Regions from separate parts of the Allobosea sp. ANAM02 genome, predicted to be linked through region 1. Evidence: predicted binding sites of a transcription regulator. Region 1 holds the regulator's gene; each other region holds the start of a gene.

The links. Region 1 encodes LexA, which represses DNA repair genes until DNA is damaged. Its sites were predicted from a motif close to TGTTCNNNNTGTGTTCNG; they were not measured.
Region 2: OCUBac02_RS03830 (helicase-related protein) is a predicted target of LexA. The motif match lies at 3,828-3,845, and genes of this name have one in related genera.
Region 3: ssb (single-stranded DNA-binding protein) is a predicted target of LexA. The motif match lies at 3,472-3,489, and genes of this name have one in related genera.
Region 4: OCUBac02_RS22905 (YifB family Mg chelatase-like AAA ATPase) is a predicted target of LexA. The motif match lies at 2,518-2,535, and genes of this name have one in related genera.

What each region holds. Positions count from the first base shown of each region.
Region 1 is NZ_AP022848.1:2,782,526-2,789,483, reverse strand. It holds gene OCUBac02_RS13455 (anthranilate synthase component II) at 1-539, shown strand, start outside; gene trpD (anthranilate phosphoribosyltransferase) at 555-1,568, shown strand; gene trpC (indole-3-glycerol phosphate synthase TrpC) at 1,576-2,382, shown strand; gene moaC (cyclic pyranopterin monophosphate synthase MoaC) at 2,379-2,861, shown strand; gene OCUBac02_RS13435 (molybdopterin molybdotransferase MoeA) at 2,919-4,130, shown strand; gene lexA (transcriptional repressor LexA) at 4,211-4,924, shown strand; gene OCUBac02_RS13425 (ComEC/Rec2 family competence protein) at 4,918-6,958, opposite strand, start outside.
Region 2 is NZ_AP022848.1:798,561-805,518, forward strand. It holds gene OCUBac02_RS03810 (M3 family oligoendopeptidase) at 1-225, shown strand, start outside; gene OCUBac02_RS03815 (outer membrane beta-barrel protein) at 325-1,857, opposite strand; gene OCUBac02_RS03820 (KpsF/GutQ family sugar-phosphate isomerase) at 2,008-2,982, shown strand; gene OCUBac02_RS03825 (MerR family transcriptional regulator) at 3,202-3,621, shown strand; gene OCUBac02_RS03830 (helicase-related protein) at 3,928-6,958, shown strand, end outside.
Region 3 is NZ_AP022848.1:2,592,333-2,599,290, reverse strand. It holds gene OCUBac02_RS12605 (inositol monophosphatase family protein) at 1-401, shown strand, start outside; gene OCUBac02_RS12600 (sugar-binding transcriptional regulator) at 413-1,363, opposite strand; gene OCUBac02_RS12595 (zinc-dependent alcohol dehydrogenase) at 1,559-2,626, shown strand; gene OCUBac02_RS12590 (hypothetical protein) at 2,623-2,823, shown strand; gene ssb (single-stranded DNA-binding protein) at 2,836-3,384, opposite strand; gene OCUBac02_RS12580 (ABC transporter permease) at 3,530-4,387, opposite strand; gene OCUBac02_RS12575 (ABC transporter substrate-binding protein) at 4,384-5,379, opposite strand; gene rpiB (ribose 5-phosphate isomerase B) at 5,650-6,099, shown strand; gene OCUBac02_RS12565 (hypothetical protein) at 6,157-6,498, shown strand; gene OCUBac02_RS12560 (ureidoglycolate lyase) at 6,586-6,958, shown strand, end outside.
Region 4 is NZ_AP022848.1:4,796,250-4,803,207, forward strand. It holds gene OCUBac02_RS22880 (M20/M25/M40 family metallo-hydrolase) at 1-17, opposite strand, end outside; gene OCUBac02_RS22885 (acetamidase/formamidase family protein) at 58-990, opposite strand; tRNA gene OCUBac02_RS22890 (tRNA-Ser) at 1,140-1,229, opposite strand; gene OCUBac02_RS22895 (hypothetical protein) at 1,412-1,732, shown strand; gene msrA (peptide-methionine (S)-S-oxide reductase MsrA) at 1,816-2,472, shown strand; gene OCUBac02_RS22905 (YifB family Mg chelatase-like AAA ATPase) at 2,592-4,130, shown strand; gene OCUBac02_RS22910 (ATP-binding protein) at 4,314-6,407, shown strand; gene olsB (l-ornithine N(alpha)-acyltransferase) at 6,594-6,958, shown strand, end outside.

The DNA of each region.
Region 1 (6,958 bases):
TCGATGTCTGGCGTAACGACGCGCTCACTGCCGAGGAGGCGCTTGCCGGCGACCACGACGCGATCGTGCTCTCGCCCGGCCCCTGCACGCCCAACGAAGCCGGCATCTGCCTCGACGTCATCCGCGAAGGCGCGGGCCGGAAGCCGATCTTCGGCGTCTGTCTCGGTCTGCAGGCGATGGGCCAGGCCTTCGGCGGCCAGGTCGTGCGCGCGCCCCTGCCGATGCATGGCAAGGTCTCCCCGATCCGCCACAAGGCGCGCGGCCTGTTCCGCGGCATCAACGGGCCGCTGCAGGCGACGCGCTATCACTCGCTCGTAGTCGAGCGCGCCTCCTGCCCGGACGTCTTCGAGATCGAGGCGGAGAGCGATGACGGCCTGATCATGGCGCTTTCCCATCGGGAGCTGCCGGTCCACGGCGTCCAGTTCCATCCGGAGAGCATCGCCTCCGAGCATGGCGCGACGATCCTGCGGAATTTCCTCGACCTCGCGGAGCGATGGCAGAGCGAACGCGAAGCCTCCGCCCTGACCCTTTCAGCCTGATTCCGCAGAGTTCCCATGGACGATTTCAAACCCTTCATCGCCAAGGTCGCGACCGGCGCGACGCTCTCCCGCGAGGAAGCGCGCGACGCCTTCGACACCATCCTTTCGGGCGAGGTGACGAACGCCCAATCTGCCGCCTTCCTGATGGCGCTGCGCGTGCGCGGCGAGACGATCGACGAGATCGCCGGCGCCGCCAGCGCCATGCGCGGCAAGATGCTGCCCGTGAAGGCGCCGCCCGAGGCGATGGACATCGTCGGCACCGGCGGCGATTCCTCCGGCTCCTACAATGTCTCGACGCTGGCCTCGATCATCACCGCGGCCTGCAGCGTGCCGGTCGCCAAACATGGCAATCGCGCGGCCTCCTCGCGTTCCGGCGCGGCCGACGTGCTGATCGCGCTCGGCGTCAAGGTCGGGCTCGATCCGGCCGCGACCGAGCACTGCATCCGCGAGGCCGGCGTCGGCTTCATGTTCGCGCCGACGCATCACGCCTCGATGCGCCATGTCGCGCCGGTGCGCACCGAGCTCGGCACGCGCACGATCTTCAACCTGCTCGGCCCGCTCTCCAACCCGGCCGGCGCCAAGCGCCAGCTCATCGGCGCCTTCTCCGAGACCTGGCTGGAGCCGATGGTCAAGGTGCTGGCCTCCTTCGGCTCGACCCGCGTCTGGGCCGTGCACGGCTCCGACGGGCTCGACGAGATCACCACGACCGGCCCGACCCGCGTCGTCTCGCTGGAGAACGGCAAGATCGAGAGCTTTTCGATCAGCCCGGCCGATGTCGGCATCGAACCCGCCAAGCCCGAAGTGCTGCGCGGCGGCACGCCGGAGGAGAACGCGGCGGCGCTCAACGCCGTGCTCGCCGGAGAGAAGACCGGCTTCCGCGACATCGCCGCCTTCAATGCGGCAGCAGCGCTGCTCGTCGCCGGCAAGGCCAAGGATTTGAAGGACGGCTTCGCCCAGGCCACGGCCGCGCTCGATTCCGGCAAGGCCAAGGCGACGCTCGCCGCGCTCGTCAAAGCCTCGAACGCGTGAGGCCGGCATGACCGACATCCTCGCCAAGATCGAAGCCTACAAGCGCCAGGAGATCGCGGCGGCGAAAGCCGTGGTCCCGCAGGCCGAAATCGAGCGCCGCGCACGCGCGGCTTCCAAACCACGCGGCTTTGCCAACGCATTGGCCGGCAAGCTCGCTCAGGGCACGCCGGCTCTGATCGCCGAGATCAAGAAGGCGAGCCCGTCCAAGGGCCTGATCCGGGCCGATTTCGACCCGCCCTCGCTCGCCCGCGCCTATGCGGCCGGCGGCGCGGCCTGCCTCTCGGTGCTGACCGACGCGCCTTCCTTCCAGGGCCAGCCGGACTTCCTGACCGCTGCGCGCGAGGCTGCCGGCCTGCCGGCTCTGCGCAAGGATTTCCTCTACGAGCCCTATCAGGTCTACGAGGCCCGCGCCTGGGGCGCCGACTGCATCCTGATCATCATGGCCGGCGTCGACGACGCCACCGCCAGGGCCCTGAACGAGACCGCGCGCGAGCTTGGCATGGATGTTCTCGTCGAGGTCCATGACGATGCCGAGCTCGACCGGGCGCTCAAGCTCGAAAGCCGCCTGCTCGGCATCAACAACCGCGACCTGCGCAGTTTCAACGTCGATCTCGCCGTGACCGAGCGGCTGGCGCCGCGCGTGCCGGCCGACCGCATCGTCATCAGCGAGAGCGGCATCTTCACGCATGACGACATCGCCCGGCTCAACCGGATCGGCGTGAATACCTTCCTCGTCGGCGAGAGCCTGATGCGGCAGGCCGACGTCACCACCGCAACGCAGGCGCTGCTCACCGGCAAGGCCGTCGCGGCGTGAGCCGGCTCAGCCATCTCGACGCGCAAGGCCAGGCGCATATGGTCGATGTCGGCGGCAAGGCCGAGACGACCCGCATCGCGGTCGCCGAGGGCCAGGTCGTCATGGCGCCGGAGACGATCGCGATCGTGCGCGATGGCAACGCCAGGAAGGGCGATGTGCTCGGCACCGCGCGCCTCGCCGGCATCATGGCGGCGAAGCGCACGCATGAGCTGATCCCGCTGTGCCACCCGCTGCTGCTGAGCAAGATCGCCGTCGACCTCGCCATCGACGAGGCCCTGCCAGGCGTGCGCGTGCGTGCCGAGGTCAAGATGAAGGGCCAGACCGGCGTCGAGATGGAGGCGCTGACCGCCGTCTCCGTCGCCTGCCTGACGGTCTACGACATGGTCAAGGCCGTCGACCGGGCGATGCGGATCGAGAATATCCGCCTGCTGCACAAATCCGGCGGCCAGTCCGGCGATTACGAGGCGAAAGTTGGCTAAAGGAATGAGCATGATGTCATCCGAAAACCGGTTCCCACTTTTCGGCATCATGCTCTGATGGCGCTCACCCCGGTTCCCGTCGCGCGCAAGGCGCTGCTCGACAGCATTCCGGGACCGGCCGAGGCGGAAGCCCTGCCGCTGGCGCAATGCGCCTGGCGGGTGCTGGCCGGCGAGGTCAAGGCGCTCAGGACCCAGCCGCCCTTCGCCAATTCCGCCATGGACGGCTATGCCGTGCGCGGCGACGAGATGGCGGAAGGCGTGTCGCTCTCGGTGATCGGCGAATCCGCTGCCGGCCGGGCCTATGAGGGCGCCGTCGGACCGGGAGAAGCCGTGCGCATCTTCACGGGCGCGCCGATGCCTGAGGGCGCCGACACCATCCTGATGCAGGAAGATGCCGACGGCGTCGGAAGCCCGGTCATCCGCGTCCGTGTGCCGCCTGCCAAGGGCAAGTTCCTGCGCGCCGCGGGGCTGGATTTCCACGAAGGCGACGTCCTGCTCTCCGCCGGCCGCGTGCTCGACAGCGCGGCGCTCGGCCTTGCCGCCGCGATGGGGCATCCGACCCTGCCCGTCCGGCGCAAGCCGCGTGTCGCGATCCTCGCCACCGGCGACGAACTGGTGTCGCCCGGCGAGCCGGTCGGCCGCGACCAGATTGTCGCCTCGAACTCGTTCTCGCTGGCCGCGCTTGTCGAGAAGGCCGGCGGCACCGTGCTCGATCTCGGCATCGCCCGCGACGACCATGCTGATCTGGCCAGCAAGATCGCAAGGGCGAGCGAGGCCGATGCCGATGTGCTGATCACGCTGGGCGGTGCCTCCGTCGGCGCGCATGATCTCGTGCAGGAGGCGCTGACGCGCGCCGGCATGGCGCTCGGCTTCTGGAAGATCGCTATGCGGCCGGGCAAGCCGATGATGACCGGGCGGCTCGGCCGGATGGTCGTGGTCGGCCTGCCGGGCAACCCGGTCTCCTCGATCGTCTGCGGCCATCTCTTCGTCCTGCCCCTGATCGAGGCGCTGCTCGGCATCGCCGATGCCGATCGCGACCGCAGCATCCCCGCCATCCTCGGCCGCGACATGCCCGGCAATGACGAGCGGGAAGATTACCTTCGCTCGGAGCTCGCGCTGACGCCGGAAGGCTGGCTCGCGACGCCCTTCGACCGGCAGGATTCCTCGACGCTCGGCACGCTGGCGCGGGCGCAGGCCCTGACGATCCGCCCGGCCCATGCCGCCCCGGCCAGGAAGGGCGATGCCTGCCGGATTCTGCCCTTGCGGTAGCAACTTGCGGAACACAAGCAGAACGCGTATGGTGTTCGTGCTTTGTTTCGAATCTGCGCTTTGAGGGGCTGGCGGCGACCATGCTGACACGCAAGCAACACGAACTCCTGCGCTTCATCCAGGAACGCTTGCGCGAAAGTGGCGTACCCCCCTCCTTCGACGAGATGAAGGACGCGCTCGACCTGCGCTCGAAATCCGGCATCCACCGCTTGATCATGGCGCTGGAGGAGCGCGGCTTCATCCGCCGTCTGCCGAACCGGGCGCGCGCGCTCGAGGTCATCAAGATGCCGGACGGGCTCGGCGCCCCGCAGCCGCGCCCGCGCTTCAACCCGGCCGTCGTTCAGGGCGGCCTGGGCGCGCAGCCGAGCGTCGCCAAGCCCCGGCCCGCGGCGGTCGAGGACGACAGCCGGCATGCCATCGCCATCCCCGTCATGGGCCGGATCGCGGCGGGCACGCCGATCTCGGCGATCCAGAGCCGCAGCCACACGGTCTCGCTGCCGCCGGACATGCTCGGCTCCGGCGAGCATTACGCGCTGGAAGTGCGGGGCGATTCGATGGTTGAGGCCGGCATCCTCGACGGCGACACGGTCGTCATCCGCCGGCAGGACACCGCCAATACCGGCGATATCGTCGTGGCCCTGATCGACGACGAAGAGGCGACGCTGAAGCGCCTGCGCAAGCGCGGCTCCTCCATTGCGCTTGAGGCGGCGAACCCCGCCTATGAGACCCGCGTGCTTGGGCCCGACCGGGTCAAGATCCAGGGCCGCCTCGTCAACCTGATGCGGCGTTACTGAAGGCGTTCCGTGTCGGGGGCGGGGTCGCTGTCGGCCGACGATGCCGAGCGTGCGGCGGTGGGTTGGTTGGCCGACGCCGCCGGACGAGCTTCGCGCCGGCGGCTCCATGGGCGCTCGGCATCGCTCGGCTCCGAGGTTCGGCTGCTCCACCCCGATGCCTTGCGATAGAGCGAGGTTGCGCCGTCGCGCGTAAGCGCCATCCGCTCGATCAGCCTGGCCTTGCAGGTCCCGCTCCAGGGGATCGCGGTGACGACGAGATCGGCCCGTAGGCAGTCCTCGATGATGGCGAGGCGCTCGCGCGTATAGGAAATCGTGCGCTTGTCGGCCGTCTGCGCGACGCAAGCCAGACGATCGCAGGCGATGCCGGCGCGCAATGTCGGATCGTCGGGTGAGCGGCTGTCGCCATCGGCCGCGAGCCATTGCTGCAGAACGAAGCGGCTGGGCTTTCCGGCGATGGCGAGGCGCCCGTCGGCGCCGCGCACGGCCAGACCCGAGCCGTCGCGCTCGATCAGGATTTCCGGCCGTTCCGGCTTGCCGGCGATGGCGACGCCGAAGACCAGCGGCACAGCCGCCAGCCATCGCCAGGCCGTCGTCCAGAGCGCAAGCCACAGTAACGCCATCGCGAAGCACGCCAGCACCGCGGGGCCGAAGGCCGCGACCGTCACGGTGGAGTGATCGATGGACGCGACCCAATGCGCGACCTTGAGCACCACGTCGGAAGCCAACCCCATCAGGGCCCAGGCCGGCCAGTCCAGTCCGAACGGATAGGCGAGCACGCCGAATACCGCCGCCGGCATCACGAAAAGCGAGACGAAGGGCAGCGCCATGGCGTTGCCGAGCAGGCCGAAGGGATTGAAGGTCTGGAAATGATAGGCGCCGAAAGGCGCGGTCGCGGCGGTCGCCAGCATGGTGGTGACGAGGATGCCGAGCGCCGCCATCCAGATCGATCCGAGCGGCCACGGCAACGCGGGCGGCGGCTCGCTGCGATCTCTCCTTTCCCAGCGCTCGGCGAAGGCGATCAGCGCCGCGACCGCGCCGAAGGACATCTGGAAGCTCGGCCCCAGCAGCGCCTCCGGCTCGCGCAGCAGCACGATCATGGCGGCGAGCGCGAGATTGCGCATGCTCAGCGCCGCACGATCGACCAGAATCGCCCCGAGCATGACCAGCGTCATGATCAGCGAGCGCTCGGTCGCGACATCGCTGCCGGAAAAGATGCAATAGGCGGTTGCGCCGATCATGGCCGCGACCGCCGCGAGCTTCTTGACCGGCCAGTGCAGCGCCACCGTCTGCGACAAGGCCAGCAGCGCGCGGACCAGCCAGAAGATGGTCCCGGCCGCCAGCACCATGTGCAGGCCCGAGATCGAGACGATGTGGTAGATGCCGGCGGCGCGCAGGTCGTTGTTCGTGGCTTCCGTGATCAGGCCGCGCTTGCCGGTGACGAGCGCGGCGGCAACCGCCCCGCCCTGCCCGCCTCCGACCTCGGCGATGCGCCTGGTCAGCGCATTGCGGGCGCGGTCGATCGTCACGTCGATGGCGAGACGCATCGGCATCGGAAAGGGCGCCGGCGCCAATGCGATCTTGCCGGAGACGCTGCCGACGGCGCCGATCCCGCGGAAGAAGGCATCGCGTCCGAAATCGTAGCCGCCGGCCCGCGCTGGCCCGGGCGGTGGCAGCAGACGCGCGGTCGCGACGATATGGTCTCCCGGATTCACCGAGCCCTGCCGGATATTGACGCGGACGCGCTTCGGCCTGGAATCGGCGGGGACATTGGCGAGATCGGTGACGAGCACGACGAGCCGTGCGCCCTTGTCGCGGACTTCGACGCTCTCGACGAAGCCCGAGAGCTTGCCGATGCGCGGCCGCTCCAGCATCGGTGCCGCGATATCGGCCGTGCGCCAGACCCCGGCGGCGAAGCCCGCGAAGGCAGCGGCCGCCGCGAGGCAGGCCATGGACGCGACGGGGCGAAAGCGCAGAGCGAAGGCCGCCGCACTGCTCACAGCCAGACCCAGAAGCGGGGCCCATAATGCCGGCTCA
Region 2 (6,958 bases), 2.0 Mb from region 1:
GCCTATGCCTTCGGGGATTGTCTGGTGAACTCGCTCTACGGCGTCTACCAGAACGCCGCCGAGGGCTTCCAGGAGCGCTATTTCGCGCTGCTCTCGGCCGGCGGCAGCAAGCCTTATGGCGAGCTGCTGGCGCCTTTCGGCCTCGATGCGAAGGATCCAGGCTTCTGGCAGATCGGGCTGCGGATGATCGAGGGCATGATCATCGAGCTGGAAGGGATGGAATGAGGGCCAAGGCGTCATGGCCGGGCTTGACCCGGCCATCTCGGAAACCAGTGCCTTCTGGTCATGAGATGCTCTGGTCAAGCCCGAGCATGACGGCTTAAGCTAGAACTGCACCCTCAGGCCTACCAGCGAAACATTCGCGGTATAGTCCGAGCCCTGCGCCGTCGAGTTCAGGCGCTCATGGGTGAAGCTCGCGCGCACGGCGAAGGTGCGCGTCAGCTTGTATTCGAGTCGCGCGCCGACATTGGTGTAGTCCTCGCGCAGGCCCTGGCCGTCATATTCGGTCCGGCTGAAATTGGTGAAGCCGGTGACGGTGAGATTGCGGCGGAGCGCATGCGCCACTTCCAGCGTGGCGCGCCGCACGGTCGTGCCCGAGGAGCCGGCGATGGTGGTGTCGCCGAGCTCGGCGGCGCCGCGCAGCGTCACCGTGGTCAGCGGCGTCGGTGTCCAAAGGATCGCGGCATCGCCGACGAAGCCGCGGAGGTTCTTCAGGCGTGTATCGTCGTATTTGCGGTCCTGGTAGCCGCCGGAGACCTCGCCGGTGAGCTGGCGGCTGATCTCGAAGGTCGAGCCGACGCGCCCGGAGACGCCGTTCGACGAGCGCATGTAGCCGCTGGAATCGGTCTTCTCGTCGAAATCGCGCTGGTCGATCTCGGCCTGGACGAAGGGCTTGAAGCCGGGCGTGACCTCATAGGCGGCGCGCAGGCGCAGGCCATATTGCGTCTGGTTGCGGTCCTTCTGCGAGAGCATCGCGCCGTTCGACAGGCGGGCATCCTCGTAGTCGCTGCGGTCGACCGAGCCACGTAGCGTCAATTGCAGCCGGTTGATGTCGTGGGTGACGCCGGCGGAGGCGCCGTACTGGTAGATCTGTGGGCGGCCGGTCACGTTGGCAGTCAGGTCGGGCGAGCCCGGTCGCTGCGTGTCGAGCCTCAGCCGCGATTCCAGGAGGATGCGGGTGTCGCGCGTCGCATCGAGCCGCAGGTCGAGATTGCCCTCGGCATCGGGGCGCGAGGCGTCCTTGGCGCGGAAGAATTCGAGATAGCCGCCGCGCAACTGGCCCTTCAGCTCATGGACGTTCCAGTCGGACTGGATCGCGAGTTCGCCCTCGTGCCGGCTATAGGCCGAACCCTTCGCTCCAGGCGCCGATGTGCGCTGCGGGTTGGTGTCGTAGCCGATCGAGTTGGTGATCGCGGGGCGCAAGGTGATGGAGCCGATCCGGATACCGAGCGCGGCGTAAGGGTCTTCCTCGCTCGCCGGGCGGCGCCGGGGCGGCGGAGCCGGTGGCGGGGCCGGCGGCAGCACCGTGACGGCGGGCTGCGGCGGCCGGAACTGGCGCTGGGTGACGCCGCGGAGCGCCGGCGCCTGGATCGGCTGGCTGGCGCGTGGCGGCTGCCGTCCCGAGACGGCCGAGTCTTGACGCTGGATCATGCCCGCGGGATCGCGCACGGCTTCCGGCTCCGCGGTCGCCGGCGTGAGGGCGGGCTGCGGCGCTGCAGGCTGCTGGGCGACATAAGTCGGCGTGCCGGTCCTGAGATTGCCGGGCGGCATCTGCTGGGCCTGCGCCGCTGCGCAGGCGAGCACCAGCGCGGCCAGGGCCGTGCCGGAGAGAAGCAGGGTCGTCTTGCGGCCGGACACGGGCGTCGCAGGGCTCCAGAGGGCGGGGCGCGCGGATGGCGCGCATGGTTAATGGAGTTAGAACGAACAGGGTTAAGGAGCCGTCAACGCTGCCCGCGCCCGTCGGCAGATAGTGGAAATGGCTGGTGCGGCCGTGCTACAGCGCCGGCCATGACAGCCGATATCCGCGACTCCGCCCTCCGCACCATCGCCACGGAACGTGCCGGGCTCGATGCCCTCCATGACGCGCTGGCGAACGGGCTGGGCGGGCCTTTCGCCGAGGCCATCGCCATGATCCGTGGATCGAGCGGCCGCGTGATCGTCTCCGGCATGGGCAAGTCCGGCCATGTCGGGCGCAAGCTCACGGCGACGCTGGCCTCGACCGGCACGCCCGCGCATTTCGTCCATCCGGCCGAAGCGAGCCATGGCGATCTCGGCATGGTGCAGCCCGAGGACGTCGTGATCGCGCTGTCCTGGTCGGGCGAAGCGGTCGAGCTTGCGGCGCTTGTCGGCTACACCCGCCGTTTCCGCGTCGGGCTGATCGCGATCACCGCCAATGCCGAGAGCACGCTGGGCAAGGAGGCCGATATCGCGCTCGTCCTGCCCAAGGCGACGGAAGCCTGCCCGAACGGACTCGCGCCGACGACCTCGACGACGATGCAGATGGCGCTTGGCGATGCCCTGGCCGTGGCGCTGCTGGAGGCGCGCGGCTTCTCGCGGCAGGATTTCTTCGTCTACCACCCCGGCGGCAAGCTCGGTGCTCAGCTCAAGACGGTCGAGAGCATCATGCATCGCGGCGCCGAACTGCCGCTGATCGGGCTCGACACGCTGCTGCCGGACGTGATCGCGATGATTTCGGAGAAGGGTTTCGGCTGCGCCGTGGTCATGGACCTGGACGGCAAGCTCGCCGGCGTCGTCACCGATGGCGACCTGCGCCGCAAGACGGCGATGGCCGGCGGCATCTCGCTCAGGGCGCGCGACATCATGTCGGCGAACCCGCGCCGTGTCGGCCTTGATACCCTGGCGGTCGAGGCACTGGAACTGGTCAACCGTAGCCGGATCACGGCGCTCATCGTCGTCGACGGCGACGATCGTCCGGCCGGGCTGGTGCATGTTCACGACCTCTTGGCGATGGGCGTGGCGTAACTTCGCGCGTCATGCTCGGGCTTGACCCGAGCATCTCGTGACGTCGAGGCAAGAAGTTTGGCCCGGCCCGAGATTCTCGGGTCTGCGCTTCGCTTCGCCCGAGAATGACGGTGAGGCGGGGCGGTCGCTCTTGCCATATCGCTGTCGGGATCTATCTAAAGCTGTAGAGACTATAGCTTTAAAGGTGCCCCCATGACCGCAACCGCCAAACTCGAACGCGTGATGCCGATCGGTGCGCTGGCTGATCGCACCGGGGTCAAGGTCGAGACCATCCGCTATTACGAACAGGTCGGACTTCTGCCGCCGCCGGAGCGTTCCGAGGGCAACCAGCGCCGCTATGGCCGGCGCCATGCCGAGCGGCTCGCCTTCATCAAGCATGCGCGCGATCTCGGCTTCGCGGTCGAGAACATCCGCACACTGCTCAAGCTCTCCGACACGCCCGGCATGGCCTGCGACGAGGCGCATGCGATTTCGGTGGCCCATCTCGACGAGGTCCGCGACAAGATCGCGAAATTGCGCTCGCTGGAAAAAGAGCTGGAGCGGATCGCGACGACCTGTTCGGGCGGCGTCGCGGCGTGCGACTGCGCGATCATCGAGGCGCTCGCCGATCACGGACAATGCAGCCACGCCCATCATTGAAGCAGGGTCACAGGCCGGAAATCTGCCTTGCCTCTCGTCTCCGGGGCGAAAAGGCTTAAATAGGGTCCTGCCGGGCGGCGCCGAGCGCCGCCATGCCACGCCAATCCGGGAGGGCGCGATGACGAGATGGCCCATGCCGCCAGGGGACGGATTCCGAAAAGGGAACAAAACCCGATTCTGCCGGAGTCAGCGATTCGGCCCCGCTTCGTTCCAGACTCGTTCTTGCATGGTCGGCGTCTAGGACCTGCATCGACCCCGTCCACGCTCCCGCCCGCATGGGCGGGCGAGAAGATTGGCTCCTTCGCCTTGCTTCCTTTCCGTTCGCTGCCGCCCGCCGCCCGCGCCAATAGCGTCACGGCCGTGCTGGGCCCGACCAATACCGGCAAGACCCATCTCGCCATCGAGCGCATGGTCGCCCACCCCACAGGGATGATCGGCCTGCCGCTGCGCCTGCTCGCGCGCGAGGTCTATCAGCGCGTCGTCGACAAGGTCGGTGCGCAAGCCGTCGCCCTCGTCACCGGCGAGGAGAAGATCAAGCCGGAGCGGCCGCGTTTCTGGGTCTGTACGGTCGAGGCGATGCCGCGCGATCTCGCGGTCGATTTCGTGGCGATCGACGAAATCCAGCTCGCCTCCGATCTCGACCGCGGCCATGTCTTCACCGACCGGTTGCTGAACCGGCGCGGCCGGGCCGAGACCATGCTGATCGGCGCCGCGACGATGCGTCCGCTGATCGAGCAGCTCATGCCGGGCGTCAATGTCGTGACGCGTCCGCGCCTGTCGCAGCTCACCTTCGCCGGCGACCGCAAGATCACACGCCTGGCGCCGCGCTCGGCCATCGTCGCCTTCTCGGTCGAGGAGGTCTACGCGATCGCCGAGCTGATCCGCCGGCAGAAGGGCGGGGCGGCCGTGGTGCTCGGCGCGCTCTCGCCGCGGACGCGCAACGCCCAGGTCGAGATTTACCAGTCCGGCGATGTCGACTACCTCGTCGCCACCGACGCGATCGGCATGGGGCTCAATCTCGACGTCAACCACATCGCCTTCGCGGCGGACAAGAAGTTCGACGGGCATCATTACCGCAAGCTCAACCCGGCCGAGTTCGGCCAGATCGCGGGCCGAGCCGGGCGCCACCTGCGCGACGGCACCTTCGGCACGAGCGGACGCTGCCCGCCCTTCGATGCGGAACTGGTCGAGGCGATCGAGAATCACCGCTTCGAGCCGATCCGCCAGATGCAGTGGCGCAATTCCGATCTCGACCTCCGATCTATCGACGGTCTTCTCGATACGCTGAACCTCCAGCCCTCGGAGCAGGGCCTGACGCGGGCGCTGATCGCCGAGGACATGACGACGCTGGAAGTGCTGGCGCGGGACCCGGACATCGCGAAGCTGGCGCAGGGGCGGGTGGCGGTCGAACGGCTCTGGGAGGTCTGCGGTCTGCCGGATTATCGCAAGATATCGCCGATGCAGCATGCCGATCTCGCGACCACGCTCTATCTCAGGCTGATGCGCCATAAGCGGCTCGATGCCGACTGGTATGCGGCGCAACTCGCCGCGCTCGACCGCACCGATGGCGAGATCGACACGCTCTCGGCGCGGATCGCGCAGGTCCGGACCTGGACCTATGTCGCGAACCGTCCCGACTGGTTGCCTGATCCAGAGCATTGGCAGGGCATGGCTCGTCTTGTAGAGGACAAGCTGTCGGACGCTCTGCACGAGCGGCTGACCCACAGATTTGTCGATCGGCGCACCAGCGTGTTGATGCGCCGCTTGCGGGAGAATGCGATGTTGGAGGCTGAGGTCACCGCGACGGGCGACGTGCTCGTCGAGGGCCAGCATGTGGGGATGCTGCAGGGCTTCCGCTTCACGGCGGACCCGAAGGCCGGAGGCTCGGAGGTCAAGGCCCTGAACCTGGCGGCGATGAAGGCGCTCGGCTCCGAGATCGAGGCCCGGGCGGCGCGCGTCGTGCTCGCTGGCGACGATGCCTTCGTGCTGTCGCATGACGGGCTGGTGCGCTGGACCGGCGAGCCGGTGGCGCGTCTGACCGCCGGCGAGAAGGTTCTGGAGCCGCGCCTGCGCCTGCTGGTCGAGGAGCATCTCGGCGGCCCCGCGCGCGAGCAGGTCGAGGCTAGGCTCAATCTCTGGCTGAAGAATCACATCACCAGGCTCCTCGGCGCCGTTCAGATCCTCGAAGCGGCCGAGAACGTCGCCGGCATCGCCCGCGGCATCGCCTATCAGGCGGCCGAGGCTCTGGGCGTGCTCGAACGCTCCAAGGTCGGGGAGGAGATGAAGGCGCTGGATCAGGAAGGCCGCGCGGCGCTGCGCCAGCTCGGCATCCGCTTCGGTGCCTTCCACATCTATATGCCCGCGCTGCTGAAGCCGGCGCCGCGCGCGCTCGCCGCCCAGCTCTGGGCGCTGAAGCATGGCGGACCGGAGACGGCCGGGCTCGACGACATCGCCCATCTCGCGGCGTCCGGCCGGACCTCCTTCCCGGTCGACAAGGCCGTGCCGAAGGGGCTGTACCGCGCAGCCGGCTACCGCGTCTGCGGCGAGCGGGCCGTGCGCGTCGATATCCTCGAACGGCTCGCAGACCTGATCCGCCCGGCGATCGCCTATCGTCCCGGCGTCACGCAAGGTACGCCGCCAGCCGGCGCCGCCGATCAGGACGGCTTCGTCGCCACCGGCGCGATGACCTCGCTCGTCGGCTGCGCGGGCGAGGATTTCGCCTCGATCCTGCGCTCGCTCGGCTATGTCTCGCTCAAGCGTCCGGGACCGGCGATCACCGTGCCGCTGGCGCCGCCCCCGGCCGCGACCGAACCGGCGCAGCCAGTCGTGGCTGCTGAGGCGGAGGCCGCCTCGGCCGAGAGCGAAGCTGTCGAGACTACAGGCGGGGCCGAAGGCCCGAGCGAACCCGTGACGGCGCTGAACGCGGATGGTCTGGCCGAGGGCGAGACTGTCGTCGTTGAAGCCCCGGCCGTCGAAACGGCGGATACGCCGATCCTGACCGAGACGGAGCTGGACGCGGCGCGCGAGCCGGTGCCGGCCGATGCGATGGTCGCGCTTCCGGCTGTCGCCGCCGAGGAGGCCGTCTCGGCTGAGGCCGCTGCCGATGAGGCTCCCGCCGTCGAGGCCGCGCCGGCCGAGCCCGAACTGATCGAGGTCTGGCGGCCGCATCGCCATCAGGGCGGGCGCCGGCCGGAGCATGGCAATCCGCGGGGCCGCCGCGAAGGGGGGGAGCGTCGTGAAGGTGGCGAGCGCCGTGGCGGCGACCGGCCGCAACGTGACGGCCGTCCCGGTGGCCCGCGTCGCGACGGACGGCCCGACAACCGCCCGGCCGCTGCCG
Region 3 (6,958 bases), 190 kb from region 1:
AGGGCGGCGTCGCGACGGTCGACGGCCGGCCGGTACGCGCTTCCGCCACGAAGCGCCTGAGCGACGCCGTCGTCTCGATCTGCCTGACCTCGCATTACAGCACCGAGGATGCGAACCGGACGAGCGCTGTCATCCGCCGCCTCGCCGGCCTGTGCCGCGGCGTCCGGGTGATCGTCTCCGGCGGGCTGGAGATGTCGCTTGTGGCGGCCGGGCGGCTCGACGCTTTCATCGGCCTCAAGGCGGATATCGTCTCCCACGCCGCGGCGATGCCATTGGTGCGGGCAGCGGGCGGCAGGGTGACGACGGTCGACGGCCAGGATTCGCGCGACGAGGACCTGGAGAAGGTCGTCAGCAACGGCCTGATCCATGAAGAGTTGCTGCAGGCGATCCGCAGCGCCTGAGGCATTGGCCGTCAGGCCGGCGCCGGGCTCTCCAGCACGGCAGCCGCCGCATCCTCGTCCGTGATCAGCACCGAGGCGAGCTTGCCCCGCAGCGTTGCCGCAATGACCTCCGCCTTGTTGGTCCCGCCGGAGGCCAGGATCACGGTCGGGATCCGGCGCAAGGCGTCCAGCGGCAGCGCGATGGCGCGGCGGTTGATCGGATGCGCGATCGCCTGGCCGCTGCGATCGATGAACTGGCCGAGCATGTCGCCGACCGCGCCCGCTTCGGCGAGCTCGACAGCGCCGACATCGCCGGGCAGCCCGTAGCGCACCAAGAGCGAACGCTCGCTCAGATCGCCGGCGCTGAGGATCGCGACATCGGTCGCCCTGATCCGGGCGAAGGCGGCCTCGAACACATCCTGCGCCAGGATGGTATCGCGCGATTGCGGGGCGCCGGCATAGATCGGCGCCGCCAGATAGTGGCATTGCGCCTGCCAGAGCCGGGCGAAATGGCTGGCGATCTCGAAGGTGTTGATCTCGATGCCATAGGTCAGCCCGCCCATCATCGAGGTCACCGCGAGATCGCGGTATTGCCCGGGGCGGATATGGCGGATGGTCTCCCTGAGGGTTCCGCCCCAGCCGACACCGAAGACGCCGGACGGCTTCTCCTCGATGATCCGCGAGACGAACTCGCCGGCGGCCTTGCCGATCTGCGCCGCGACCTGGTCGGGATCGGCGGGGCTGGGCACGACGACCGCGTCCTTCAGCCCGAACCGCGCGATCAGCGCGCGCTCGAGCCGGACGCAGCTTTCCAGGCGGGAATTGATCGTGATGTTGACGAGGCCGCTGCTGCGCGCCTCGACCAGCAGCCGGTTGACGCGCAACCGCGTCATCTTCAGCCGCTCCGCGATCTCCGCCTGGGTCAGCCCTTCCATGTAGTAGAGCCAGGCGGCTCTGACTTGCGTCTGCGGTTCCTCCGGCATGGCGGTATCCTGATGCGGTGGGCTTGCACCTGCGGCGGCGCGGCGGCATTCGGCGAGGGCTTCGAAGCTGGCTTACATCGCTTTCAGGCCATCCCACAACGTGCAGTGGCCACGCGGTTTCACGCTTGACGTAAACCAATGTAAATCAGAAAATACATTTGTCGAAAGCCTTTCGCGAAACCAGCGCCGACCTCCATGTCCCATGCCGTCTTCCTCCACGCCGCGGGCGATGCCCGCGTCGCCCCGTTCAATCTCCGCGAGGGCGCGCCGGGCGAAACCCTGCTCGACGTCGCCGCCGTCGGGCTCTGTGGCAGCGACCTGCATTATTACAAGGACGGCGGCATCGGCTCGGCCGTGATCGCGGCGCCCTTCGTGCCCGGTCACGAGTTCAGCGGCTGGCTGACCGAGGATCTGCCGGAACTCGGCCTCGCGCGCGGCGCGCTTGTCGCCGTCGATCCCAACCAGGCCTGCGGGCAGTGCGAGCATTGCCGCAGCGGCCATCCCAATCTCTGCCCCGAAGTCGTCTTCATCGGGGCTCCCCCGCATGACGGGGCGATGACGGAGCGGATCTGGGTGCCGAAATCGCAGGTCGTGCCGGTGCCCGACACGTTCTCGCCGAGCGAGGCGGTGATGCTCGAGCCGCTCGGCGTCGCGATCCATGCGGTGGATCTCGCCAGGCCGCGCCTGCTCGAACGCGTGGCGCTGATCGGCTGCGGTCCGATCGGCCTCCTGATCCTGCAGGTGCTGCGCACGGCCGGCGTCGGCGAAATCCTCGCTTGCGATCCGCAGCCGCATCGCCGCGAACTGGCGCTGAAGCTCGGGGCGGACAAGGCCGGCGCCGGCGTCGCCGACATCGCCGCATGGACGAAGGGCGAAGGCCTGCCATTGGTGATCGAGGCGACCAACGCCCCCGAGGGTTTCCGCGACGCGATCCGTGCCGCCCGCATCGGCGGCCGCGTCGTGCTGGTCGGCATCCCCGACGGCGACAGCTATGTGATCCCGGCCGCGGAGGCCCGCCGGCGCGGGCTCAACATCAAGTTCTCGCGCCGGATGGGCCATGTCTACCCGCGCGCGATCGCGCTGGTGGCGCTCGGCAAGGTCAATGTCGAGGCCGTGGTCAGCCACCGCTTCCCGCTCGCCGAAGGACCCGCCGCCTTCCGCCGCCATGCGGCGAATGAAGATGGTATGGTCAAGAGCATGATCTATCCGGGCGGCCTGCCTGACACGAGCACCGCTGAACCCGCGCCACAGGCACCGATGTGACCTATATCGGCATCGACCTCGGGACGTCCTCCATCAAGGCCGCGCTGCTCGACGACCGCCAGCGCCTACTCGCCACCGCGACGCGGGAACTCGCCGTGGCCCGCCGCGCCTTCCCGGACGATGCCGCCCCGTCCTCGCCTGTCAGGCACCCGCCAGAACGGAGCGGTCCATTCAAGGCGTCACGCGGACGGTCGTGATTTCCACGCTCCTTAGAACGGGATGTCGTCGTCGAGATGACTGGAGGACGAACGGCCGCCGCCGCCGCCGCCCGACATCGCCGGCTGGCGCGAGCCGCCACCACCACCCATCGCACCGGAGCGGCCGAAGGAGCCCCCGCCGCCTGATCGGTCGTCCATGTAGCCGCCGCTGCTGCCGCCACCTTCGCCATATTCGTCGGAGCCACCCTGGCGGCTGTCGAGGATGGTGAGCTCGCCGCGGAACCGCTGCAGCACGATCTCGGTCGTGTACTTCTCGACGCCGGACTGGTCCTGCCATTTCCGGGTCTGGAGCTGCCCCTCGACGTAAATCTTGGAGCCCTTCTTCAGGTACTGCTCGGCCACCTTCGCCAGGTTCTCGTTGAAGATCACGACCGAGTGCCACTCGGTGCGCTCCTTGCGCTCGCCGCTCTGCTTGTCGCGCCAGGTCTCGGAGGTGGCGATCCGCAGATTGACGACAGGCTCGCCGCTGCCGAGGCGGCGCACTTCGGGATCGCGCCCGAGATTGCCGACCAGAATGACCTTGTTGACGCTACCAGCCATGACAGGCTCCGTTTCCTGCGCACTTCACACAAACCGGCCTCGTGACCGGAGCCGAACCTTATCGGCCAGTTCAGGCATTATCAATGATGTTCCTGCTTTGTTCAAGTGCGTTCAGCCTGGTTTTCCCCCGCTGATTCGTTGAGCCTCAGCGCGGCGGCTGCCGCGCGCCGAGAACCGCCTGCGCCATCCGGTCGAGCAGTACCGCGAGCAGGACGATGCCGAGCCCGCCGACGAAGCCGAGGCCGGGATCGGCCCGTTGCAGGCCGAGCAGCACGACCTCGCCCAGCCCCTTGGCGCCGATCATCGAGGCGACCACGACCATGGCCAGCGCCATCATGATCGCCTGGTTCAAGCCCTGCAGGATCGTGGGGCGGGCCAGCGGCAATTCGATCAGCCAGAAAGCCTGCCGGGGCCGCAGGCCCAAAGCCCGCGAGGCCTCGACGAGCCCGGCATCGACGCCGCGTAGGCCGAGTTCGGTCAGGCGCGCGAAGGGCGGCAGCGCGTAGACCAGCGTCGCGACCAGCGCCGGTGCGCGCCCGAGCCCGAGCAGCATCGCGACCGGGATCAGGTAGACGAAGCTCGGGATAGTCTGCATGAGGTCGTAGAGCGGCGCGAGCGCCTTTCCCAATCGCGGCAGGCGCGCCGCCGCGACGCCGAGCGGCAGGCCCAGCAGCACGACGAAGACGACGGCGATAATCACCAGGGCGAGCGACTGCATGGCCTCGCCCCAGACACCCAATCCCGCGAGAGCCAGCGGCAAGGCGGCCATCGCCAGCGCGAAGCCGATCCGCCGCGTCGCCAGCCAGGCGCCGGCCGCGACAGCCAGCACGAAGGCCGGGATCGGGACATACTGGAGCAGCGTCTCGACGAGACGGACCGGCGCCGTCAGCATCGCACCGAAACCGTCGAGCCTGTCGCCATAGCCGGTGACCAGCGCATCGACCGCGTGATTGACTGCGCCTTGCAGCGCCTTGCCGATATCCGGCACCGAACCGGTCGTCACAGGCTGGCGGCGACCTTGCCGGCGATATCGGCCGGCAGCCATTTCTTCCAAATCTCACCCTGCGTCTTCAGGAAGACGAGCGCCTGCTGCTCGGGCGTCACGCCCTTTTCGCGCGCTTCGGCCAGCATCTTCGAGGTCACGTCGCTGGTCGTGCCGTAGCTCTTGAAGAAGCTGGCGAGCTGGGGCGCCTTCTTGGCGAAGTCGATATTCGCGCCGATCACGACCTTGCTGGTCGGATAGGCGGTGGCGCGCTTGGGGGTGTCGCTGGCCTTGAGCTCGGCCCAGACGCCCGCATCGAAAGGCGCCTCCTCCAGCTTGAGGAGGTCATAGGCGCCGAGCAGCCAGCTCGGGCCCCAGTAGTAGAACACGACCGGGCGCTTGCGCTTGAGCGCGGCCTCGATCGCGGCGACGAGCGCCTCGCCCGAGCCGCCGCGCGTATTGGTGAAGTCCTCGGCGAGGCCGTAGACCGCGAGCTTCTTGGTGTTGATGCCCTCGCAGACCCAGCCGGCGACGCAATTGTAGAAGCGCCCCTTCTCCGGCTCCTCCGGATCGGCGAACAGGGCCTTGTAGCGCTTGAGGTCCTCCGGCTTCTTCAGGTCCGGCGCCTTGGCGTCAGGCCCGGAAACGAGATAGCGCGGCACGAACCAGCCTTCGCTCGCATCCGGGAATGTCGTGCCGAGCGGTTCGACCTTGCCGGCCTCGGCCGCCTTGACCCAGGCATCGACCGGGTTCGCCATCCAGATTTCCATGACGATGTCGACATCGCCCCGCGCAAGCCCATTGACCAGCGGCGCGATCACGCCGGGAACGCGCTCAACCTTGCAGCCGAAGCCGCGCTCGGCGATCGCGCCGGCGACGGCTGTGTGGAAGGCTGCCGAATCATAGTCGAGCCCGGCGATCTTCAACGGGCGATCGAGTTCGCAGGCCATGGCCGACGCGCCGAGGCCGAAGCCGAGGGCAAGGGTTGCTGCTCCAAGAAGGGCCTTCATCATCGTCGCTCCCCCAGGTCTCTCATGGCTGGCGCCACCGGCGCCTGTCGCACGGGCAGCTTGCGTTGAAACGCAGGACGCGGCGAATTGATCCGGCCCGGCTCCTGCAGCAACATCGCGCATGTCGGGCCGTGAAGCGATGCACGACCCTGTCAGCATCCGTCAGGACCGTGCGCGTCTTCGTCCGGCGCCCGTGGCGCATTGACGGAACAGGATGCCTCATTCACCACGGTCGAGCCAGCCCATAACCTCTCGAAACAGGACGCCGCCGCCGTGACCGCCGATAACCGCATCGTCCTTTCCAGCGACCACGCCGCCATCCCGCTCCGGCAGGTCATCGCCAGACATGTGGCGGCGCGGGGCTGGGTCGTGGCCGATATCGGCCCGGTGACGCCGGAAAGCACGCCCTATCCGAGACATGGCGAAGCGGCGGCCCGGATGGTCGCCTCCGGCGAATGCCGGCTCGGCATCGTCCTGTGTGGCACCGGCCAGGGCATCATGATGGCGGCGAACAAGGTCAAGGGCATCCGCTGCGGCGTCTGCTCCGACACGTTCTCGGCCCGCATGATCCGCGAGCACAACGACGCCAACATGCTGTCGCTCGGAGCCCGCGTGGTCGGCGAAGGGCTGGCGCTCGCGATCGTGGATGCGTTTCTCGACGCCACGTTCGAAGGCGGCCGACATGCGGCGCGCGTCGAGATGATCGCGGTGCTGGAGAGGTAGCACGGCCCGCGTCGGGCGGCCGCTGGACAGGCATTCCGGCGCGCCGCAAGATGGCCCATGCGGTTCACCAGATGGGATTACGTCGCATTCCCCTTCCTCGCGGCCGCCGGCATCGGGGTGTTCTACGGTGCCATACGACTCGTGGGCTATTTCGGCCTCGGCGTGATCGGCCTCGTCATCGTCTTCATCGTCATCCGCATGGACCTGGAGAAGGACGGTCCGAGCGGTGTCGACCCCTCCGGGATAGCCGAGCAGTTCAAGGCCCGCGACCGCATGTCGAGGGCGGAGAAGGCGGGACTGTTCGCGGAGCAGCGGATGCGCCTGCAGCCGCAGTTCGTTGCGCTCGTCGTCGGGACCGGTTTCATGATCCTCGGTTTCGGCATGCATTTTCTGCTTTAGGGCCTGAAAGCAGGCGCTGTCGCCGGCGCGCTTCGTTGTTTCCGCCCGATCCACCGCCCCGATAGATCACCAACGCAAGATCACGGAATGAGCATAGCATCCCCCTCCCCGCGCGCTCTCGAGATTCAGCCGGTCACGAACGACACCTTCGCCCCTTTCGGCTGGATCATCGCAGCAGGTGAGTCCGGCCGCGCCGCGAACAACGGGACGGCGCAGCGGCATGACGTTCACGCTCATCCGGCGGCTGACGTCCGGCCCGGATCCAGCTTTGTGACGTCGATCTTCGAGGCGAGGCGGCAGCCCCCGACCTCCACCATCACCATGCTTGAGCGGCATGTGAATTCGATACAGCTGATCATGCCACTCAACGGGTCCGGCCATATCGTCATCGTCAGCCAGACCCGGAAAGATGGCATGCCCGACCTGTCGACCCTGGCCGCGTTCTCGTTTTCCGCGGCGC
Region 4 (6,958 bases), 2.0 Mb from region 1:
GCTTTGTCGGTGGGCATGGTCGGTCTTCTGGCTCGGCGATTCGAAAGGATGGAGCGTTCAGCCGCGATCGCGGAACGACATGGCGCGCGTCAACTCGGTCTTCTCCAGCCGGGCGGCGACGCAATAGGCGGGATTGAAGACATTGGCGATGTCGTAGCGCACCGCCTGCCCGAGCAGATGGCTCGCCTCGACCGGGTCGACGCCCAGGTCCTCGCCGACCCAGCGCAGCAGTTCCGTCGTGGCGAATTGCAGGGGCTGGTCGAGCGGGCGCCCGCTGGCGATCACCAGCAGGTCGGTCTCGGTCTCGCAGCGCGGCCAGCGCAGGCCCTGCTTCTTGACCAGCTTCACCGAGAATTCGACCTCGAACGAGGTTTCGACGCCGGTGCCGGCGATCTCGCCATCGCCCTGGCAGGCATGGCCGTCGCCGAGGAAGAACAGGGCGCCGTCGACGAAGACCGGGAAGGCGATCGTCGCGCCGGGTCCGAACAGCCGGTAGTCCATGTTGCCGCCATTGGCGCCGCTGGTCGCGGTCGAGATCGCCTGGCCGCGCTCGGGCGCGACGCCGAAGCAGCCCATCATCGGCGCAAGCGGGAAGCTCCAGTCCTTGATGCGAGCGGAGGGCTCCAGCAGTTTCACTGTGCCGGCCTGCGCATCGATCGCCCATTCATGGCGCTCGCGCTTCGGAAGATCGGCCAGAACCGAAGGATCGAGCACGCCGGGCGCCAGGGGCGAATAGGTCCAGCCGGTCTTCCGGTTCGGCGTCATCCGCTCGATGGTGACGAGCAGGGCGTCGCCGGGCTCCGCGCCGGTGACGAAGAACGGCCCGGTCATCGGATTGCCGCGCGGGGCGTGCTGCGTGCCGTCGCCGCCGAAGCCGGCCGCATCGAGCGTGGTGGTGACGACGCTGTCGCCGGCGGCGATCTCCAGTACCGGCGGCAAAGTGGCGAGCACGTTCGAATATTGCGTGGGAACAAAGTGATGGCGCGCCATGAAAGCCTTCCTGAGCCGGTTCGCGTCGGTGTGCTGCGGCGACCGTAGGTGTAAGCTTCCGGCTTGAGAAGCGCTCGCTGGCGAACAGATGCCCTGCGTGGCTCGCGCCGACGCCGCTTTTTGAAAAGGACGATATCGATGTCGGGAAATGGCGGACAGGGCGGGATTCGAACCCGCGATACGGTTTCCCGTATACACACTTTCCAGGCGTGCGCCTTCAACCACTCGGCCACCTGTCCGGCGCGCTGCTTATGACTGCCGGCCCGTCATCTTTCAAGGGCCGAGATGCAGTGTTTTGCACAATCCCGGCAAATCGCGCGCAACCGGTTGCGATCCGCGGCCGGTAAGGCCACATCTGGTTGCCGGAAGGGCAGTGTCGGCGGGAGCCGTGCAACCCGGTGGCTTGCGGCGGGAGCTGATGGTGCGGTTTCTACTCCGTTTGATCGGGTATATCTTCGTCGCAGCGGGCTTCGTCGCGCTCGTGATCGACGGCGCGCGTTCGATCGCCAATGCCGGATTGCGCTTCACGCCGGTCGGCGAGCTGGTGATCGCCCTCATCCAGGAGCGCTACCAGCAGATCCAGCCGGCGATCGAGCGCAATCTCCATGCCTGGCTCTGGGATCCGGTTCTGCTGACGGTGTTGCGCGCGCCAGTGGCCGCGGCCGCGCTTCTGCTCGGCTTCGCGCTGCTCTGGCTGGGGCGGCGCCCGGACGAGGTCATCGGTATCGTCACGCGTCGGTGATGGCGCGCAGGCTGTCACACCCCTGTCCGAACGGCCCGCGGGCGCCTACATAAGCGTCGAGCTCGAACGAAACGGAGCCAATGATGTTCTCCCTGCGCAAGAAGACCGAGATTCCGACTGCCGCCGAGGCGCTGCCCGGCCGTGCCGCGGCGATCCCCACCGCCGAAACCCATTTCGCCAACGGCCGCCCGCTGGCCGGGCCCTATCCCGAAGGTCTCAGCATGGCCGTCTTCGGCCTGGGCTGCTTCTGGGGCGCCGAGCGCAAGTTCTGGCAGAGCAGCGAGGGCGTCTGGGTGACCGCCGTGGGCTATGCCGGCGGCGCGACGCCAAACCCGACCTATGAGGAGGTCTGCAGCGGCCTGACCGGGCATACCGAAATCGTCCTCGTCGTCTTCGATCCCGCAAAGATCGCCTATGAGGACCTGCTGCGGATCTTCTGGGAAAGCCATGACCCGACCCAGGGCATGCGGCAGGGCGGCGATATCGGCACGCAATACCGTTCGGCGATCTACACCTGCGATGCCGCTCAGCAGGAGGCGGCCGAACGTTCGCGCGTCGAGTACGGCAAGGCGCTGGCGGCGGGCGGGTACGGCCCCATCACGACCGAAATCCGCGAGGCGCCGACGCTCTATTTCGCCGAAGACTACCACCAGCAATACCTCGCCAAGAACCCGGGCGGCTATTGTGGCCTGGGCGGCACCGGCGTCGCCTGCCAGATCGGCCTCGGCGTCGAAGCCTGAGGTCAGAAGGGGAGGCGCGGCCTCCCCTTCTTTTTTGGCCTGTCGAGTTCCTGATATGTTCTTGCGCTGCCGCTGAAGCTTCGCTAGCTTTCCCAAGGGACAGGGGGAGCGGGGCCGAGATGGTGGCGCGGGTCGCGACGGTGGCGTTCGAGGGCATCGAGGCGCGCGCCGTCGACGGTCAGGTGCAGATCGCGCCAGGCGGCGTCGCCTTCGTGCTGGTCGGCCTTCCCGACAAGGCCGTCGCCGAAAGCCGCGAGCGGGTCCGCGCCGCGCTGCTGGCCTCGGGCCTCGCCCTGCCGGCCAAGCGCGTCACCGTGAACCTGGCGCCGGCCGACCTGCCCAAGGAAGGCAGCCATTACGACCTGCCGATCGCGCTCGCCGTCATGGCGGCGATCGGGGCGATTCCAGCCGATGCCCTCTCCGGCTATGCGGTCCTCGGCGAACTCGCGCTCGACGGCTCGATCGCGCCGGTGGCCGGCGTCCTGCCGGCCGCGATCGCGGCCTATGCCAGGGGGCAGGGGCTGATCTGCCCGGCGGCTTCTGGCCCGGAAGCGGCCTGGGCGGCGGCCGATATCGATATCCTCGCGCCGCGTTCGCTGATCCAGCTCGCCAATCATTTCAAGGGCACGCAGGTCATGGCCCGTCCGGAGCCGGCTGTGGCGCGCCAGAGCGGTCCCCTGCCCGATCTCGCCGACGTCAAGGGCCAGGAAAGCGCGCGGCGCGTGCTGGAGATCGCTGCAGCCGGTGGCCACAATCTGCTGATGAACGGGCCGCCCGGCGCCGGCAAATCGATGCTGGCGAGCCGCCTGCCCTCGATCCTGCCGCCGCTTTCGCCGCGCGAGCTCCTGGAAGTCTCGATGGTGCTTTCCGTCGCCGGAAAGCTCGCCGACGGCGCCCTGACCGACCGGCGGCCTTTCCGGGCGCCGCATCATTCGGCCTCGATGGCGGCGCTGGTCGGCGGCGGCCTGCAGGCGCGGCCGGGCGAGGTCTCGCTCGCGCATCACGGCGTGCTCTTCCTTGACGAATTGCCGGAGTTCCAGCCGCAGGCGCTCGATGCCTTGCGCCAGCCGATGGAGACCGGCGACGTGCTGATTTCGCGCGCCAATCACCGCGTCGTCTATCCCGCGCGCTTCCAGCTCGTCGCCGCGATGAATCCCTGCCGCTGCGGTCGCGCAACCGAACCGGGCTACGCTTGCCGCCGCCAGCCGAATGATCGCTGCATGGCGCAGTATCAGGCGCGCGTCTCCGGCCCGCTGCTCGACCGGGTCGACATTGCGATCGACGTACCTGCGGTAACGGCGGCGGACCTGATCCGTCCGGCCGCGGGCGAAAGCTCGGCGACGGTCGCGGCGCGCGTCGCGGCGGCCCGGCGCATCCAGGCATCGCGCTTCGAGGAGCTCGGCCTCGGTCACGTCATGACCAATGCCGCCTGCCCGGTGCCGGTGATCGAGGAGGTCGCGCGGCCGGACAATGCCGGGCTCGCGCTGCTGCGCGACGCCGCCGAGGCGCTGCGCTTGACGGCGCGCGCCTATCATCGCGTCCTCAAGGTCGCCCGCACGCTCGCCGATCTCGAAGGGGAGGCGAAGGTCGGCCGGCGCCATCTCGCGGAAGCGCTATCCTATCGGGCGCGGGGGGAGGAGCTCGTCCAGGCCGCCTGAGTATCTGGCCGGACATTCGAGTCCTCATCCCGAGGAGCCATTCCCACGGGGATGGCTCCTGGGGATGAGGGCCCATGCAGTCATCGAGCTGCTTGCAGGGTTAACCGAACCTCTCATCCGGTCGGTCGAATTCGCGGTTTTCCCAGCCCGGTTTTTCAAGGCGATCTGCGTAGATCGAAGGGCATGGCGTCTTCGATCTGGTCATGGCTCGCTCTTGTCCCTGCGGCATTGCTCCTCCCCGTGGGAGGCGCCGTCCTGTGGCTGCTGCGCCAGCGCGCGGCCTTGCGCGAGCAGGTCGCGGGGCTTGTCCATGATGGCGAGGCGCTGAATGACCGGCTCTGGAGTCTCGCCGATAGCGAGGAACGCTATCGCAGCCTGATCGAGGCGCAGGGGGATCTGATCGTCCGGCGCGACGGGGCGCGGATCGTCTATGCCAACAAGGCCTATGCGGCCCTGTTCGGCACGGGCGAGCAGGATCTTATCGGCAGCGAAATGCTGCTGCCGCAGCTCGCCAGCCGGCCGCCGGTACTTTTGGAAGGCGGCGCGCGCAGCTTCGACGAATGCCTCGCGACCTATGAGGGCGAGCGCTGGATTTCCTGGGTCGAGACCGCCGTGCCCGGCCCCGGCGGGCGCAGCCTGATCCAGCGCGTCGGCCGCGACATCTCGGCGCGTATCGCGAGCGAGGATGCGCTGGTCGAGGCGCGGGCGCGAGCGGAGGCCGCGAACGAGGCCAAGTCCCGCTTCCTCGCGACCGTCAGCCACGAATTCCGGACCCCGCTCAACGGCATTCTCGGCATGGCCGACCTCCTGACCGATACCGGCCCCGATGCCGAGCAGGCGACCTATGTCGCGGCCCTGCGCACTTCCGGCGAGGCCCTGCTGGCGCTGGTCGACGACATCCTTGATTTCGCCAAGGTCGAGGCGGGCAAGCTGGAACTGGCCGAGGAGCCTTTCGATCCGGTCCAGCTCGTCGAGACCGTCGCGGAACTGATGGCGCCGCGTGCCCAGGCCAAAGGCATCGAGCTCGCGGCCCATATTGCGCCGGACCTGCCGGCGCGGCTCGTCGGCGACCGCGACCGCCTGCGTCAGATCCTGTTGAACCTTGTCGGCAATGCGGTGAAATTCACGGAAGCCGGCGGCGTCGGCCTCAGCCTTGCCCAGGCGGAAGGCCGCCTTGAGATCACCGTCGCCGATACCGGCCCGGGTATCCCGGCCGACCGGCTCGACACCATTTTCGGGGAGTTCGAGCAACTCGATCATGGCGCCGTAGCGGGTCAGGCGGGCACCGGACTGGGGCTGGCGATCGTGCGTCGTCTTGCGGGCCTGATGGGGGGGGAGGTGCGCGCCGAAAGCCGGCTCGGCGAGGGCGCGACATTCCGCGTCACCCTGCCGCTCGTGGCGGCGCGCGATGTGCCGGCGGCGCGGATTCCGCATTGGCCGCAGCATCATGTCCTGCTCGTCTCGCCAGCGCCGTTCGCGGCGCGCTTCCTGGCGGAGACGATCCGCGCCACGGGCGCTTCCGTATCCATCGCCGGCACGGCCGAGGCCGCACGCGCGAAGCTTGTCGCGGGCGTCCCGGTCACTGCGGTCCTGATCGATCATGCACTGGGAGATGTGCCGGCAAAGGAACTGGCGGCGGCGGCGGCAGCGATCGGCATCCGCGATTGCCTGATCCTGCTCTCGCCCCAGGCGCGCCGGTCGTTCGGAGCACCGCAGGAGGCCGGCTTCTCCGGCTTCCTGATCAAGCCGGTGCGGACGCGCTCGCTCTACGAGCGTCTGGGCAACGGCCTGCAGCCGGGACCATCGGCCGTGGGCGGCCCTGCCGAGCTTGCCGCGACGCTGCTGCGCCAGCCTGGCGCCGGCCTGACGGTGCTGGTCGCGGAGGACAATGAGATCAACGCCCTGCTCGCGACGCGCACGCTGGAGCGCTTCGGTTGCACGGCGATCTGGGCGCGCGACGGACGCGAGGCCCTGAAGCGGGTCGAAGCCAGTTTTGCCGGCGTCGCGCCGCCGCTGGCCCTCGCCTTGCTCGATGTCCGCATGCCCGTGATGACGGGACTCGAGTGCGCCCGTGCGGTGCGTGCGCTGGAAAGGCGGCTCGGCCGGGCTGCCACGCTGCCGCTGGTGGCGGTCAGCGCCAATGTCTCGGCGACCGATCGCGCCGCTGCCTTCGCGGCCGGGATGGATGACTGCCTAGCGAAGCCGCTGGAGCGCCAGGCCCTGCTGCGCTGGCTGGAGCGCCTGTCGCAAGGCTCCGCCGGCAGCTTGACGGCTTGACGGCTGTCATCGCTCCGACGCAGTTTCGTCGCGAAGTTGTAAGATCAGCGGAGCAAGCCTACCTCATGCCGGTAGCGGCAGGAGATGAGACAAGCGATGGCATTGCACGTTTCTGGAAGCAAGAACGCGCTGCCCAGCCGATTTTCAGCCGGCAATCCGTTCTCGCGCTTCGCCCCGTTGATATTGATGAAGGGTGGAGCCATGCGCCGGTCGGGCGCCGAGATCGATGAAACGCCGCCATTGTCGGGCACGCTGGGCCGGATCGGCTCGCTCGAAGTCCGGCTGGCGCGCGGCCCGCGCGAAATCTGGCGGGCGCAGCGGCTGCGCTATCGCGTCTTCTATCAGGAAATGTCGGCCAAGCCCGATGTGATCTCGCGGATGTTCCGCCGCGATGCCGATCGCTTCGACAAGGCCTGCGACCATCTCCTCGTCATCGACCATGCCGCGCGCGGCCGCTTCGGCGGCATCAAGCCCAAGGTCGTCGGCACCTATCGCCTGATGCGCCAGAGCGCTGCGGAGCGGCTCGGCGGCTTCTACACCGAGAGCGAATT